DNA from 4 places in the Halomonas sp. GT genome. Region 1 is predicted to be linked to each of the others. Evidence: predicted binding sites of a transcription regulator. Region 1 holds the regulator's gene; each other region holds the start of a gene.
What was found. Region 1 encodes PhoB, which activates phosphate uptake and scavenging genes when phosphate is short. Its sites were predicted from a motif close to TGTCATANNNNTGTCANA; they were not measured.
Positions count from the first base shown of each region.

Region 2: the regulator PhoB is predicted to act here: its motif matches at 2,197-2,214, upstream of B6A39_RS16395 (PhoX family protein).
Region 3: the regulator PhoB is predicted to act here: its motif matches at 2,106-2,123, upstream of B6A39_RS12995 (DUF6482 family protein).
Region 4: the regulator PhoB is predicted to act here: its motif matches at 1,439-1,456, upstream of ppk1 (polyphosphate kinase 1).

Region 1 covers NZ_CP020562.1:4,028,202-4,032,356, forward strand. The annotation lists gene B6A39_RS18235 (hypothetical protein) at 224-526, opposite strand; gene phoR (phosphate regulon sensor histidine kinase PhoR) at 815-2,131, opposite strand; gene phoB (phosphate regulon transcriptional regulator PhoB) at 2,134-2,823, opposite strand; gene ubiA (4-hydroxybenzoate octaprenyltransferase) at 2,920-3,810, opposite strand; gene B6A39_RS18255 (chorismate--pyruvate lyase family protein) at 3,845-4,155, opposite strand, start outside.
Region 2 covers NZ_CP020562.1:3,609,219-3,613,373, forward strand. The annotation lists gene B6A39_RS16395 (PhoX family protein) at 1-2,133, opposite strand; gene hemP (hemin uptake protein HemP) at 2,388-2,555, shown strand; gene B6A39_RS16405 (TonB-dependent receptor domain-containing protein) at 2,667-4,155, shown strand, end outside.
Region 3 covers NZ_CP020562.1:2,815,338-2,819,492, forward strand. The annotation lists gene B6A39_RS12985 (cryptochrome/photolyase family protein) at 1-1,324, shown strand, start outside; gene B6A39_RS12990 (thiol-disulfide oxidoreductase DCC family protein) at 1,321-1,719, shown strand; gene B6A39_RS12995 (DUF6482 family protein) at 1,752-2,054, opposite strand; gene B6A39_RS13000 (hypothetical protein) at 2,195-2,488, opposite strand; gene dnaB (replicative DNA helicase) at 2,555-3,943, opposite strand.
Region 4 covers NZ_CP020562.1:3,338,383-3,342,537, forward strand. The annotation lists gene elbB (isoprenoid biosynthesis glyoxalase ElbB) at 1-200, opposite strand, end outside; gene hemB (porphobilinogen synthase) at 409-1,416, shown strand; gene ppk1 (polyphosphate kinase 1) at 1,567-3,780, shown strand; gene B6A39_RS15190 (TolC family protein) at 3,914-4,155, opposite strand, start outside.

The DNA.
Region 1 (4,155 bases):
GGGTCTTGAGCACTCTTAATATCGCGATACGTAACACTAGCTTCCTATCCGTTTGAGGGACTCCAACCTTGGAATTAACCCTAACTAGCGTGTTGACCGTCGAAAGATTCAGTCCTTGAATCTAGGAGCATCCATGCGATTTGACATCCTTGCCTCTGAATAGCTCATCCATAAGCGTAAGAGTTTTAATACCTTTTGAAAAGATATGTAACCAAAGTTAATGTTACATGCCGCTATTTTCTTCAGGCAACTCATCAGTGCTGTCATAGCCAGCATCTGAATCGCCATGATTCGTTGAGCTTGGCTCCATGTCGCTGGCGTTATCGCCTTCGTCATGGGTCAAATCTTGGCTGTCATAATCACTCGAACCTGTTGTGCTTTCAGGCTGAGAATCGACAGGCTGTTCATCTGGGGAAATATTGTTTGCTGGATCCGCTGGCTCTTGAGCAAATACCGCAGGGCTAGCAACCAGACCAAACGCTACACTTAAAATACCAGCTTTCTTGAGTAATTCCTTGGACATCATATTCCATCTCCTCGATCGCTGTTCAATACTGCTAAATGGTAAGAAAGACTGCCTTTCGGCTTACCAGTTCCTGTGGTTTTCTCTCTTACCTAAAATAATGCAGACGCCATGCCAAAAAATAAAAAATAATAAAAAAACGTTAATAAACATTAATTTATATTTTTTTAAAAAATAAATAAGACGCTTAGAATCTTTCAATTTAGGCAGGAAAAGTGGCTACAAATGGCACATGAGCATTATTTGACCATACTTATATGACACCGTGACACACTTATACAATATCTATATCTAGACAGCATTACGCGGTATGGACTCGCTTTCGACAACGCGTGATGCCGGAAAAACACAGCGAAAGAGAGCCCCTTCGCCAGGGTGGGATTCAATTTGTAGCAGTGCATCATGTCTCAGCAACACATGTTTCACAATCGCTAGACCAAGGCCCGTTCCACCGGTAGCCGTACTGCGACCTTTATCAACACGATAAAAACGCTCGGTTAAACGCGGAATGTGGACAGGGTCTATTCCTTCGCCGTCGTCGTCGACCTCAATACAAGCACTGCCCTCCGGCATGGACTTCCAGCGAAGCGTTATCTGACTACCCTCCGGGGTATAACGCACGGCATTAAAGACAAGATTAGAAATAGCACTATGCAGTTCTTGCTCGCTGCCAATGAGCCGCGCATCACTTTCAAGCACGACTTGGACATTGTGCTGTTGATTAGAGAGCGCTAGCGCATCGCGTCGAATACTGTCGAGCATTGGCCCTAACACCAGCGCATGATGATCCTCGCCTCCTTGGTCAATTTCTAATCGAGAGAGCAGTAGCAGATCATTGACTAAGTTTTGCATACGCTTCGTCTGCTCTTCCATCTGAGCGATACCTCGCCCTAAACGTGGTGGAAGTTGCTCTTTCAAGTCGCCGTAAGTTTCTAAATAACCCGTCAGTACTGTTAGCGGTGTGCGCAGCTCATGGGAAACATTGGCGACAAAATCACGACGCATCTGCTCTAGGCGATGCAAACGGGTAATGTCTCGCGCCATTACCAAGCGTTCATCATCACCATAGAGTGTAATTTGATATTGCAGGATACGACGTTCATCGATGGGCGACGTTAACGTTAGCGGCTCACCGTATTTACGTGCGTTAAAGTAGCTGATAAATCGAGGATCACGAAGCAGGTTGGTAATATGCTGGCCACGGTCGTGGGCCGTTTGTAACCCCAGCATTTCGGTCGCGGCACTATTCCACCATTCTAAGTCACCATGCCGATCTAGCATGACAACACTGTCACGCATTGCTTCGGATGATTCCTGAATACGCGCAAGGGTGGCACGCAATCGATTCTGGGTAATCCGTTGACTCTTTTGATAGCGATACAAGCGATCAAAAAGTTCGCCCCACATACCGCTTGCAGCAGGGGGTTCATCATGAGGGTGGAGCGTTAACCACTTAAAGAGTGCGCGCAGTTGGCGCAGTTGATAAACCAAGCAAACGGCAAGGCCTGCAGCAAACCCAAGCCCTGACATACCTAGCAACCATCCGAGACAAGCCCCCAGGGCAGCTAACCATGCAATCCGCCATAATTCTCGGCTCCACAAGCGCACCGTTACACCCGCGCGGAAAAACGGTACCCAGTGCCTCTCACCGTTTGAATGAGACTCTGGTGAGCTTCCCCTAAGGCCTTACGTAGACGTCGGATATGAACATCTACTGTCCGCTCCTCAACATATACGTTACCGCCCCACACTTGATCGAGCAATTGGCTACGCGTATAGGCACGTTCTTGGTGCGTCATGAAAAATTGCAGCAAACGATATTCAGTAGGCCCCATTTCCAATGCCTTGCCGTAAGCACTTACACGGTGACTCACGGGATCTAATAGCAAACCATTAATCTCGATAGGATCTTCGACGCCACGAGGGGTGGTACGTCGCAATACCGCTTTTAAGCGCGCTACCAGTTCACGGGGAGAGAAAGGCTTGGTGATATAGTCATCCGCTCCAGCCTCAAGCCCCTGAATTTTATTATCTTCTTCGCCTTTAGCGGTTAACATAATGATAGGCACTTCGGCAGTAGCTTCTTCGCGCTTTAAGCGCCTTGCAAGCTCAATACCGCTGGTACCTGGCATCATCCAGTCCAGCAAAAGTAGATCTGGCTGGTGGTCAACCATCATCGCGTGGGCATCCTGGGCGTTATCCGCTTCAAGCACGCGATAGTCAGCCATTTCCAGCGCCACTGCGATCATCTCGCGGATAGGCGCTTCATCATCGACAATCAAAACGGTCTTGGCGGTCATTCCAGGGCCTCACGGTGTTCAATGAAAGGTAAATCAAAGACATGTCAGTGACGATAACACCATGACTAGATGACAATTCTATGACATAGAGGATATTTAGCCAGTTATTGGCCACCAACTTAGTGCAATACCTGCAAAAATTAACAAACCAGACCAGTGATTATTAAGAAATGCCTGGAAGCAGCGGCCACGCTCACGACCAATCAGTAACCGTTGTTGGTGGACAAACGTGGCGGCCATAGCGGCTAGCCCAAGCCAGAAAAATCCCCCTAAACCAACACGCCACCCTACCCAGGCAAGCAGTCCCAGTGTTGCCACTTGTAGCACACCAATTATCAGACGGTCAGCGCTACCAAACAGCACCGCGGTAGATTTAATACCAATTTTAAGATCATCATCGCGGTCGACCATGGCGTATTGGGTATCGTAGGCAACGGTCCACAACACATTCGCGCTAAACAATAACCATGCTTCAAACGGGACATGACCCAATACCGCACCGAATGCCATGGGGATCGCCCAAGAGAACGCAGCCCCCAACACCACCTGAGGGAAATGGGTGTAGCGCTTCATAAAGGGGTAAATGAACGCTAATACAACACCGCCTATCGACAACAGCACCGTAAACCAGTTGGTCAATAGCACTAAAATGAAAGCAATAGCTACCAGCGCTATAAACAGCAGCTGTGCCTCGGTTTCACTGATACGCCCAGTGGCTAGCGGACGCTGCTTAGTGCGCTTTACATGGCCATCGAAATGGCGGTCAGCGTAATCATTGACCACACAGCCCGCGGCGCGCATAACGTACACACCAGCAATAAAGATCAGTAGAACATTCCGGCCAGGCACGCCTTCTGCCGCTATCCACAGCGCCCATAAGGTGGGCCACATCAATAGCCAAGTACCAATTGGGCGATCCAATCGCATTAAATGTAAAAAATCAGCCACTCGAGCCCATCCCGTTGGCCTCAACAGAGAACGGTCCATGCTTACCTCTCAAAAAGAAAACGCTGACGATAGCCTAGCGCGAAGGCAGGCCAAGATCATCTGCCATGGCGGATAAAAAATATTCCTGTACCAATAGCGATAACCCACTGTGTTGAAACACTGAGCGCCGTCCCCATACGCTGTCTGAAAGAGAAGCGCACTGTTCAGCGACAAAGCGTGGCTGATGGCGGGTGGCGTAGAGTGGCCCGCGCACCAAGTCAGGCTGTTGAAACAACCAGCTACCTAGTGAGCGCTCGCCAAGTCCATCTAACCCCTTCCCTTGTAATTGATTAAGTGGCGCTACCGAGCGTGCTACCACCCAGGGCTTATCGTCCAAACACAACG
Region 2 (4,155 bases), 420 kb from region 1:
TTAAACGCCCACTGGCCCGCCATCGCGCTTCTGAATAACAACGGTAGATGCCCGAGGACGTACTTGGCCACTGGTCTCAGTGGTAGCATCTTGGGTCAGTGCGCCACCATCCGCGGGCCAGTTGCCGGGGTGCTGAATATTGATAAACAGCGCCGTTTTATCTGGCGTCGCAAAAATACCGGTCACTTCACAGCCGTTCGGCCCAACAGCGAAGCGTTTAAGTTGCTGTTGATTGCTGTTGTTAATCACCGGACCGGTACCCTGAAGCTCGTCTAGGCTGTTAGGTACCACGGCTAATAGCTGGTCGTTGGTGTGCTCGGTAATGCCTTCATAACCATTATCGGTCTGAATCCAGAGAATGCCCTGACCATCATCACGCTGGTCAAACCACAGACCATCGGGGCTGGCAAATTGGTTCATTTCAGTCAGGCCGGAATGATTGCCTTCATCATTAGTGGCGGCACCAAATACAAACACTTCCCAGCGAAAGGCATTCGGCAGGCGACTTTCACGCCAGCGGATAATGTGACCGGCTTCGTTATTAGCGCGTGGGTTAACGGCGTTGGCCGGGGCTGTCTCGTAGCCCACTCCTAGCTGAGCAATGTCATCGCCTTGATTGGTGAAAGTAGCCGCAACGGCATCTTCGCTACGCTTCGAATTATTGGTCAGCGTTAGATACACCTCGCCAGAGGAAGGATCCACGGTTGCCCACTCAGGGCGGTCCATCGGTGTCGCTCCCATTAGATCCGCTGCATCACAGGTGTTAATAATCACCCCAGCTAAATCATTCTCTGCCAACCCCAAAGCCGTTGCCAACGAGCGGCCATCGCGTGTTTGCGCGCTAGGCGTTAGTGGCAACCACTCACCGCTACCATCGGCATGGAAACGGGCCACATAGAGGGTGCCGTTATCCATATACTTACTACCAATAGCGAGACGGTCATACGCCTCGCCTGGGCGATTGGCATCGGCAGGATCCCAGGCAGCGTCAGAAACGTATTTATAGACGTACTCGTTACGTGCATCGTGACCAGAGTAATAAACCACCGGCTGACCGGCCTCTAGCTTGCCTAACCAACACCCTTCATGGCGGAAACGGCCTAGTGCTGTGCGCTTAACCGCGAGGGCATCACTATAGGGGTCGACTTCTACTTGGTAGCCAAAGGTGCGCGCTTCATTGCGGTAGTCATCTTCGGCACGCTCGCCCCGTGGCGTGATATCGAAACGGGCAAACTCATCATTTTCTTCAGAGGCATCACCCGCCGAGGTATCCCAACCATAGCGGCTTTTGTCGGTAGGAATACCTATCCGCGCGTCGTCCTGGAAAAGCTGGCCGTGATTAACAAACACATTGGGCCAGTTCTCTTCGCAGGCGATATAGGTGCCCCAGGGCGTTAACCCATTACCACAATTATTATTGGTGCCACGGGTTTGTGTACCCGCTGGTGAGAAGCGCGTTTTCACATAGTCACTGCCCGCCACTGGGCCTGCTATTTCCATTACCGTCGCGCTGGTAAGACGGCGGTTATAAGATGAACCTGGCACATGCGACCAATGGCCGTTAGCGTCTTTCTCAATTTCCACAATGGTAACGCCATGAGCATTGATTTCGGTGCGTGACTCCTCTGCCGGTCGTTTTCCCCTGGCATTTGTGGGGCCACCCTGGGGGGCCCAGAGCGCATCTTGTTCGATATATTCGTTGTTGAGTGCCAATAAAAATCGCCGCGAGGCGTTATCAGCATCCAAGGCAAAACCAGCCATTCCATCGTGGTTCATACCCACGCTAGCGGCTTGACGCTCGGCGGTCATTGGCTGGTCGGGCTGCCAGTTGTCACCAGCGCTCAACGGTGTTCCCCAAGGAACCAGCACTTGGGCAATATAGCCTTCAGGCACTACGACAGCATCCGTTAGCGATCCTTGAACCGCCTCAAACGCCAGCGTCAACGGCGTTTTTTGCGCCCCGTTTGAGGCCAATGCTTGAGCGGCACCGCCAAAGCCAAGCATTGAAGCAGCGGCCAAGCCTAGGCCGCCCCGCATTACCGCACGCCGCGAAACATGCTGCGCTAACACATCCGCAAAAGGCTGGTTGCTGCTCTGGTTAAACAGGCGATGATCTTCAATTTCCTTGCTCATAACGGTCCCCTTGTCACGGTTAACACGCGCTAGTTTTAAGTTAAGGAGACACTAATCAATTTAAATGACAGGGTAATGACGAGCACTCTACTGTTATATGAACGTTCATTAGCAAGCTTTCACCGACTATTAAACCTTTAGTGAAGCGTCTGCACGTTAGTTGAGAACGGTGGTTGAGAGTGATGGTTGTGAGCGAGGGGGAAGTCTGCTAAATTAATGCTAATAGTTATCATTACCACAGGACATAACCTCTCATGCAGCCTAGGAAAAAAGATGTTTCGCCAGAAGGCTCACCTAGCGCATCTCGCGAGGTGACAAGTCAGGCGCTGCTTGATCAAGACGGTCAGTTGGTTATTCACCATGAACAGCGACGCTATGTGCTGCGCCGCACGAAAAGCGGCAAGCTGATCCTAACAGCATAAACCTTTTAAAAATAACCACTTACCCACTACCACCCCTTTTAGCCAGCCAGGTAGCCCATCGCACCCAGCCAGCAACATTATCCATCACTTTCTGTTGGAACTGTCTGGCCCATGAAACCAACTCACACGTTAGGCTTTTGCCTTACCTTACTCCCTCTTCTACCTGCCCACGCCAATGAGTCGGACTTAGACCCCGTCACGGTCACAGGTACCCGAGCACCGACGGACCTGTCCCGCGCACCACTCATTATCGACATCATCGACCGCCAAGATGCAACGCTTGCCACCGCAAGCCGCGTTGAAGACGTGCTGAGTCGCCAGCCTGGCCTCCATGTGGCTGGCCAAGGACGCCGTAACGGCCAAACGCTGAGTATGCGTGGCTTCGGGAGAAATGGTGTACTGGTGCGTCTGGATGGCGTTCGCCAAGATATTTCTACCGGCCATGTGGGCAACTTTTTTCTAGACCCAGCGCTGATTCAAGAAGTGCAGATTGCCCGTGGCTCGCTTTCCAGTCTGTACGGTAGCAACGCCATGGGCGGCGTTGTTAGTTTTACCAGTGTAGAGGCCAGCGACTTATTAGCCCCAGGTGAAGATAGCGGTGCACGTCTTTCCCTAGGTGGGGCGACGGCTAACAACGAGCTACGCGGCAGCCTGACCGCGTTTGGCCGCCGCGACACAACTAATGGGCAAGTGGATGGGCTATTTTCTGTGGGCCGTAGCGAGTCAGGCGATATTCGTCGCGCGGGCGGTGATGAAGCAGTAGAAGATGCCAGCCTCAATAGCCTGCTTTTGAAAGGCGGCTGGAAACCAAGCGACGACCAACGGGTGTTTATTAGCTGGCAGCACTATGATGAGCGCGCCACCCAACCCGCTAATCCGCAGCAGCTATCAACCAGCGCTAGCAACCCATTACGCGACCGTGATGTTGAGAGCAATAACGTACAACTTGGCCACCGCTGGCAACCGAGTGGTGCCACTGAAATCACCTCGAAGCTTACCTTTAGCCAACAGGATATCGACGAGCCACAGGCTAGCCGTACCCTTGAGCGGATCGGCCTGCAGAGCGATGGCTATCACAGCATCGACCATGGCTGGCTTTCACAAACGCTAGTGTTTGGTGCAGAGCTGGAGCAGGCTCGCCAACGGCCTGACGGTGAAGCGAATGGTTTCCCTAAGGCTGATATCGATACCCAGTCGGCCTATCTTGATACCACGCTTACTGCGGGCCGCTATTTAGCAGAGGGCGGCGCGGGGCAGTTTGACGTCGGCATTGGCGCTCGCTATGACCGCTATGACGCCAGCGGTCAAAACGATGCCGACAGCGTGCACGACCAAGTGTCGCCGCGCTTCCGCCTTGCCTGGCGACCCGACGGCTCCTTGATGCTTTTCTCAGGCTACGCCGAAGCCTTCCGCGCGCCCAGCCTTTCCGAGCTTTACGCTAACGAGCGCCACTTTGCGGGGTTCTGTGCAGGACCGTTTTTCTGTACGCCCGACAACTACTGGATTCCCAACCCTAGCCTTTCCCCCGAAACCAGCCGCACATGGGAAAGCGGTGTGGTGTGGCATCAAGGCGACTGGCAGGCGCGCGCCAGCTACTTCG
Region 3 (4,155 bases), 1.2 Mb from region 1:
AGCCGAACGTATTGCCATTCAGTACGGCTGCCATGAAGTGTGCGTAGCAAGACCTGGCGAATGGCGACTCTGGGATGCTATGCAGCAGCGCCAAGCAGCCACCCTACCCTGGAAAGTGATCGAAGATGATCGCTTTTTCACCTCACCTGATGACTTTGCCAACTGGGCTAAAGGACGTAAACAGCTTCGTCTGGAGTATTTCTATCGGGAGCAGCGCAAACGAACTGGGCTACTGATGGAAGGTGATACACCTGCAGAAGGGAAATGGAACTTTGACCATGACAACCGTGAGCCAATGAAAGCAACGCTCAGCTTTCCATCGCTTCCCACCCACCGTCAAGATGCACTAACCCAGGAAGCGCTCACTGATGCCAAGCATCATTTTAGCGAACACATGGGGTCTCTGGATAACTTCAACCTCCCCGTTACCCGTCGACAGGCGCTAGTGGATTTAAACCACTTCCTTGATCATGGACTAGCCGACTTTGGGCGCTACCAAGATGCGATTAGCGATGAAGAGCCGTTCCTTTTTCACTCCAGACTATCGGCGGCACTCAATATCGGCCTGCTTACACCTCATGAAGTCTGTGAGGCCGCTGAGCAGCGCTATCTAGCAGGTCATGCGCCTATCAATGCAGTCGAAGGATTCATTCGTCAAATACTGGGTTGGCGAGAGTATGTTCGAGGGCTTTATTGGACACAAATGCCGACTTACAAGCGAGAGAACCGGCTTGGCTTTGAGCGAGAATTGCCAGCATTTTACTGGGATGGCAATACCGATATGCGCTGCTTACAGCGCGCTATCCAAATGACTATCGAAAACAGCTACGCTCATCATATTCAGCGCTTGATGGTAACTGGCAACTTTGCCCTGCTGTGCGGTGTTAAGCCTGAAGCACTTTGCGACTGGTATCTAGCAGTGTATGCCGACGCCTGCGAATGGGTGGAGCTGCCTAACACTCTGGGTATGGTGCTGCATGCTGACGGCGGTCTAATGGGCTCCAAACCTTATTGCGCCTCCGGCAAATATATCGACAAGATGTCTGACCATTGCCAGCACTGTCGCTATTCCCCGAAACAAGTAACTGGTCCAAAAGCGTGCCCATTTAACAGCCTTTACTGGCATTTTCTGGAAACCAACGCTGAACAGCTGAACCGCAACCCACGCATGAAACTGATCTATGGGTCACTCTCTCGCATGAAAGACGAAAAGCGTGACGCGATGCGTCAGCAGGCTGAACAATTTCTTGCCTCGCTACCCACCAGTCCAGGCTACGGCCAGACCTCCCACACACAAGGCTATCTATCAAAGGGTACTCAATGAGCCGTTTCTCTACGCTTCACGCAACGTCACCTGTCACGCTATATCACGATGGCCACTGTCCTTTTTGTCGCGTGGAAGTCGCGTGGCTTGCAAAGCATCGCCATCAAGAACGTGTCGCTCTAGTGGATATTCAGAGTCGTGATTTCAATGCAGCCGATGTAGGACGCAGGTTTGACGACATGATGGGGCTACTGCATGTCAAAGATAACCAAGGGAATTGGTATATCGGGATGGATGCCAGCCGGGCCCTCTATGCAGTACTGGGCTACCGGTGGCTAGTGTGGCTTTCTTGCTTACCAGGCCTGCGAGGAATAATGGATGCAGGCTATCGTTTTTTTGCCCGTCGCCGTGTGCGGCTAGGACAATGGTGGGAGAAGCGTCACGCTAACAAGTGAGGACGCCATAAGGTACCGAAACGTTTGTAGTGTTAAAACACTAAGGGCATACGTGACGTTAATGGCGAGCTGTAATGAGCATCGCGCCCAATCACTTCATCCTGGGGCACATGCTGCACTAAGTAAGCGCGATGAATCCCTGCGCGTTTTAGCTCAAGATAAACATCATCTAGCGAGCGGAACAGCATTGGCTTACCACGCTGCGTCAACATATGCCGCTCGCCCTCTACATCTTCAAGCTCTACTTGATAAAAACGGCTGCCCGAATGCGTTATAACGCGTATTTCAAAATTGTCGTGACCCGCAACAAATTGCTTCAGTTCTTTTAGTTCCATGGTTCCCTCCTATGATTGTTCATCATCATGGGGCACAGCATGACGATACCCCATGACAATTTTATTACCTTGGCACTAACTGCCTAAGACGGCAACTTCACAAAAGAGTTCCTGACCAAAACGTCAACTTATTCGTCGAATTATTGATACTCAGAGGGGTCGATTGCTTTACCTAACGAGTTACGATCTATCCAGTTACCGCCTTTAGTTTCCTTGTAACGGAAAACCACTTTATCGCCCACCGTTACCGGCAGTTCTGAATCTTCAGTTTGATAGCTATATTTTTCCCCTTCGACTACCAGGAAGTAACGGTAGAGGTCAGGCATTCCCAACCACTCTTTAAATGGCCCTTCTCGCTCTAGTGACTGTAGCTCCCCGCGGCCTTCCAGCTTAGGAAGACGCTTACGGTTACCACGTCTAAAACCACCTGCCATTTGCTACTCCTGTCTATCTGCTTCGTCGAGGAGGAGCATTATACGTTCTCCCCCCTAACGCTCAAGTTAATCGCCGAACGCTTCGCCATAGCTATCGGGCGCAAGGTCTTCAAAGCGTGTGTATTTACCAATAAATGCCATATGTACCGTACCGATAGGCCCGTTACGCTGTTTACCAATAATAAGCTCGGCAATCCCCTGGTTATCAGGATTGTCAGGGTTATACACCTCATCTCGGTAAACAAACGCAATAACGTCGGCATCCTGCTCAATCGCACCGGACTCCCGCAAATCCGACATGACAGGACGCTTATTGGGACGCTGCTCCAACGACCGGTTAAGCTGTGAAAGTGCTACAACAGGACATTGAAACTCTTTTGCCAGCCCTTTCAGCGAGCGGGATATCTCTGATATCTCACCGGTACGGTTTTCAGAGAAGCCAGGAATCTGCATTAGCTGCAGATAGTCAATCATGATGAGCGCCATATTGCCGTGCTCACGCACCACTCTACGCAGGCGGGAGCGCATTTCATTAGGTGAAAGCGCCGCAGTATCATCTATAAATAGCTGCTTGTCTTTGAGCAGATTGACTGCAGACGTTAGTCGCGGCCAATCTTCATCTTCCAACTGCCCCGAACGCACGCGGGTTTGATCAATCCGACCCAACGAAGAGAGCATACGCAGCATTAGAGATTCTGCGGGCATCTCCATGGAGAACACCATCACCGGCTTATCGCTAGCAATAACCGCGTGTTCGACTAGATTCATGGCAAAAGTGGTTTTACCCATTGATGGGCGGCCCGCAATAATCACCAAATCTGAGGGCTGTAAGCCTGAGGTCATTTCATCGAGGTCACGAAACCCCGAGGAGAGACCTGTCATTTCACCTTTTAGATTGAACAGCTCATCAATGCGATCAACGGCTTTGGTCAGCAGTTCGCTCATTCCGATAGGCCCACCGGTTTTCGGTCGCTCTTCAGCAATCTGAAATACTAATCGCTCAGCTTCGTTAAGCAGCTCATCAGCAGGCCGGCCCTGCGGGGAAAACGCCCCATCAGCAATTTGATTGGCCGCACGGATTAATTTACGCAGCGTTGCCCGCTCGCGAACGATATCGGCATAAGCGCGAATATTACTGGCAGAAGGCGTATTGCGGGCCAGCTCAGCTAAGAATGCTAAACCACCCACAGTATCCAACTGGTCACGCGCTTCTAATGCCTCTGACAGCGTTATAACGTCCAACGGCTGTCCAGATTCAGCCAAATGAATCATCACATTGAACACCAAGCGATGCTCATAGCGGTAAAAATCATCCGCCACTAACCGTTCCGAGACATTGTCCCAGGCTTGGTTATCCAACATTAGCCCACCTAGCACCGACTGCTCCGCCTCAAGAGAGTGCGGCGGCAGCTTTATCGCTGCCGTTTCCTGATCAGCAGAAGGCTGGTCCTGCATAGTGAGCTCCTTAATCATAAAGCGTAGCCAATAACGATGACTATCTTAGCGGGACAATCTCAAACCCACCATAAGCGACCTATCTACGCAAAGCGACGTTCAAAAAAATTCGACCCACACCTCAAACATTTTTGACCGTGCTTAGAGCGACATAGATTAAAAAGACATGCGGTTTGAATGACCAAGATCTTAAATGGTAAAGATCTTAAACC
Region 4 (4,155 bases), 690 kb from region 1:
TGCAGCACATTTCGCTGCTCCCCCTCGACAGGCTCTTGAGTTAAGTGATTAATTACATGGTGCTGAGCGACATCTGGCGCAAAGCAGCGATAGCCAATCCCCAATTGATCTAGGCGCAGCAGCGTTAGCGTTGTTTCATAGATTTCAGACCCATCAAAAACGCCGCAGCCTGCTAATACGATTGCTACCTGTTTGGTCATGCTTATCTCCTTATCGTAGCGCTTATTATCGCTGTTAAATCGTCGCCACTTAGCGTCGCTGAGTGACTCACTTTAGTCAGTCTATAAAGCCACTACAAGCCAGCTATCACAAGCCCGCTTTCGCTGCAGTGCAGGACTGATATACTCACGTTAAGCCTTTTAGGGCACCCACTATGCGATTGTCTATGCGATTGTTTGGAGAAAGCCGTTGAACACCTCTGCTCCCCGCCATTTCCCTGCTACCCGTCTTCGCCGTATGCGTCGCGACGATTTCTCCCGTCGCTTAATGCAGGAGTCGACGCTAACGCCCAGCGACTTGATTTTGCCGGTCTTTGTGCTGGAAGGCGAAAATCAACGCGAAGCGGTTGCCTCAATGCCCGGTGTCGAGCGTCTTTCGATTGACCTGCTAATTGAGCAGGCCCGCGAGGCCTACGCGCTGGGCATTCCTGCCCTGGCTCTCTTCCCTGTTATCGGTGCAGAGCAAAAAAGCGAGTTAGCAGAGGAGGCTTATAACGCGAGCGGCCTTGTCCAGCGCAGCGTACGGGCGCTAAAAGAAGCGCTACCTGAGCTTGGCATTATTACCGATGTCGCCCTTGACCCCTATACTAGTCATGGTCAGGACGGCATTCTCGATCAACACGGCTATGTGCAGAATGACCGCACAGTAGATACGCTACTTAAACAGGCGCTCTCCCACGCCGAGGCAGGTGCCGATGTCGTGGCGCCTTCCGATATGATGGATGGCCGCATCGGCGCCATCCGCCAAGTGTTAGAGCAAGAACACCTGCATAATGTGCGTATTATGGCGTATAGCGCTAAGTACGCCTCTAACTATTACGGCCCTTTCCGTGATGCGGTCGGCTCTGCCGCTAATCTTGGCAAAGCAGACAAACGCACCTATCAAATGGATCCTGCCAATAGTGATGAAGCGCTGCATGAAGTGGCTATGGATATCGCCGAAGGCGCTGATATGGTGATGGTAAAACCCGGCATGCCTTACTTAGATATCGTACGCCGTGTAAAAAGCGAGCTTCAAGTACCGACGTTCGCTTACCAAGTCAGCGGTGAGTACGCCATGCATCGCGCCGCTTTTGACAACGGCTGGCTTGAGGCCGAACCCGTCATTCTTGAGTCACTCATGTGCTTCAAGCGAGCAGGTGCCGATGGGATTTTGACCTATTTCGCGTTAGAAGCAGCACGCTTGCTACAGCGTTAGTTTCAGGGGTCAAACCTAATAAGATGACAAACCGGTGACACTTGTTTGTCATCTTTTCCCGGCATACTCCTATTAACAATAGTTATTAACGATAGTTATTAACATGAGCTATCACGCTATGATGAGTATGAACCACCACCGGGGGCAGCCATGGACGATCAATCAGCAGATTCCACGTCAGCATTTTCTAGCGAGTCAACAAACGCTGCAAACGAGACGGTAAGTGGCGAGGGAGAGGCTTTGCCATTGCGTATCAATCGTACCCCCACCGGAGTTCACGCGAAAGAGTCTCACTTGGAAGCGGATCTTGACGACCCGCAGCTTTACTTCAATCGCGAGCTTTCTCATTTGCAATTCAATATCCGGGTGCTTGAACAGGCCCTGGATGATGCGCATCCACTACTCAACCGGCTGATGTTTCTGCTGATATTTTCATCCAACATGGATGAGTTTTTCGAAATCAGAGTCGCCGGGCTTAAACACCAAATGGCGTTAGGTGACGATACCTCCGCTGCCGACGGCCGCTTACCCAAAGCCGTACTGGCAGAAATCTCGGATATCGCGCATCAGCAAATAACCCGTCAATATCAAATATTGAACGAAACACTGCTGCCCGCGTTGGAAGCTCAAGGGCTACGCTTTCGTCGTCGCGATCAATGGACCGACGAGCAAAAAGCCTGGGTTAAAGATTTCTTTGATAATGAGATCATGCCGGTCATTAGCCCCATTGGCTTAGACCCTTCCCACCCGTTCCCACGTTTGGTTAATAAAAGCCTCAATTTCATTGTTGAACTAGAAGGAAAGGACGCTTTTGGCCGCGCCGGTGGCATGGCAATACTTCCAGCGCCTCGCTCACTGCCTCGCTTGATGGCACTGCCTAAAGCACTGTGTGCAGAAGGTTTCTCTGAGTATATTTTCTTGTCATCGATGATTCATGCTCATGCAGAAGAACTTTTCCCCGGCATGCGTGTGCGCGGTTGTTATCAGTTCCGTCTGACCCGCAATGCCGATATGACCGTCGATCCAGAAGAGGTCTCAGACTTGGCCTCAGCACTACGAGGCGAGCTATTGGCCCGCCGTTATGGCAGCGGCGTACGGCTAGAGGTAGCAGACAACTGTCCAGATGACTTAATAAGTTTCTTGCTGCGCCAATTTGAGCTAGAAAGCAGCGATTTATACCGTGTTCAAGGGCCAGTAAATTTGACCCGCATGATGGCTGTACTCGGTGATGTTGACCGACCGGAACTGCTCTATCGCCCCTATTCGCCTAGCGTGCCAAAAGCATTGAAGGGTGGCAGCCTATTTAGCGCTATTGCCAAAAGCGATATTCTGCTTCATCACCCATTCCAGTCTTTTTCACCAATTGAAGACCTACTACGCGAGGCTGCCCGCGACCCGGACGTACTAGCAATCAAGCAGACGCTTTACCGTACTGGCGCAGACTCAACGATAGTGAGTGCCTTGGTCGATGCCGCCAGTCAAGGCAAAGAAGTTACCGTTGTTATCGAGCTGCGGGCGCGTTTTGATGAAGCCGACAACCTGCAACTGGCATCACGCTTGCAAGAAGCTGGCGCTATCGTTATTTATGGCATCATGGCGTATAAAACCCACGCCAAAATGTTGCATATCGTGCGGCGTGAAAAAGGCGAGCTTCGCCACTACGCACATTTAGGCACTGGCAACTACCACTCTAAAACTGCAAAGCTGTATACCGATTACAGCCTCCTGACTGCCAATAAAGCGCTTTGCGCCGACGTGCATAAGGTATTTCAGCAGCTTTCCGGCATGGGCCGTGCTCGCAAGATTGATACGCTGCTCCACGCCCCTTTTACGCTTCACGAGCGCTTAGTCGAAATGATTGACCGTGAAGCTCAGGTAGCACTTAAAGGTAAACGTGGCCACATTATTATTAAGTGCAATTCGCTAACAGAGCCCAAGCTAATCAAAGCACTTTATCGCGCTTCGCAAGCAGGCGTTGAGTGCGATTTGATTATTCGTGGCATGTGCTGTTTGAAACCCGGTATAGAAGGGGTGTCGGAAAATATCCGTGTCCGGTCGATTATTGGGCGTTTTTTAGAACATACCCGCGTTTTCCATTTTCACAATGACGGCAAACCTGAAACATGGTGTTCAAGCGCTGATTTTATGTCACGCAATATGTTCCACCGCGTAGAAACCTGCTTCCCGCTACTGGATAAAAAGCTTGCCACGCGGGTACGTAAAGATTTGGAGACCTACCTCGTCGATAACTGCCAAAGCTGGTTACTAAAAAGCGACGGTAGCTATCACCTTCAGGATCCCGGCAATGGCGACGCGATCAGCGCTCAGGAAACACTGCTCTATGCCTACGCATCAAAAAGCTAGCTGAGTAGAAAGGAGGGTTGAGGACGGTTAGCCATGATTGCCCTGCCGTATCAGCATGAGGAAGCACTCTTATAATGGATGGCATCAGCGACTCTACCGTTCTCACTGCGCTCAGCGCTGCATTTGATTCACATCACAATCGGGTCGGCACATCGCTGTTGGTGAGACGGCCGGTCGCAAAGGCAAGAGCTGTCGCGGCAGCGAAAGTGTCGGCAAAGGCTTGCTCATGGATCAAACGGACATCGTTTAGACCGATTTTTGACTGACTGACTTCAGACAGCGACGCGAGGCCATTTTCGTAAAGTCCAAGCGCAGTTTCATAGGTTTCTCGCCCGGCCTCAAGCAGTGGACCGGAGGCCGTGTAGGCAGCTAGGC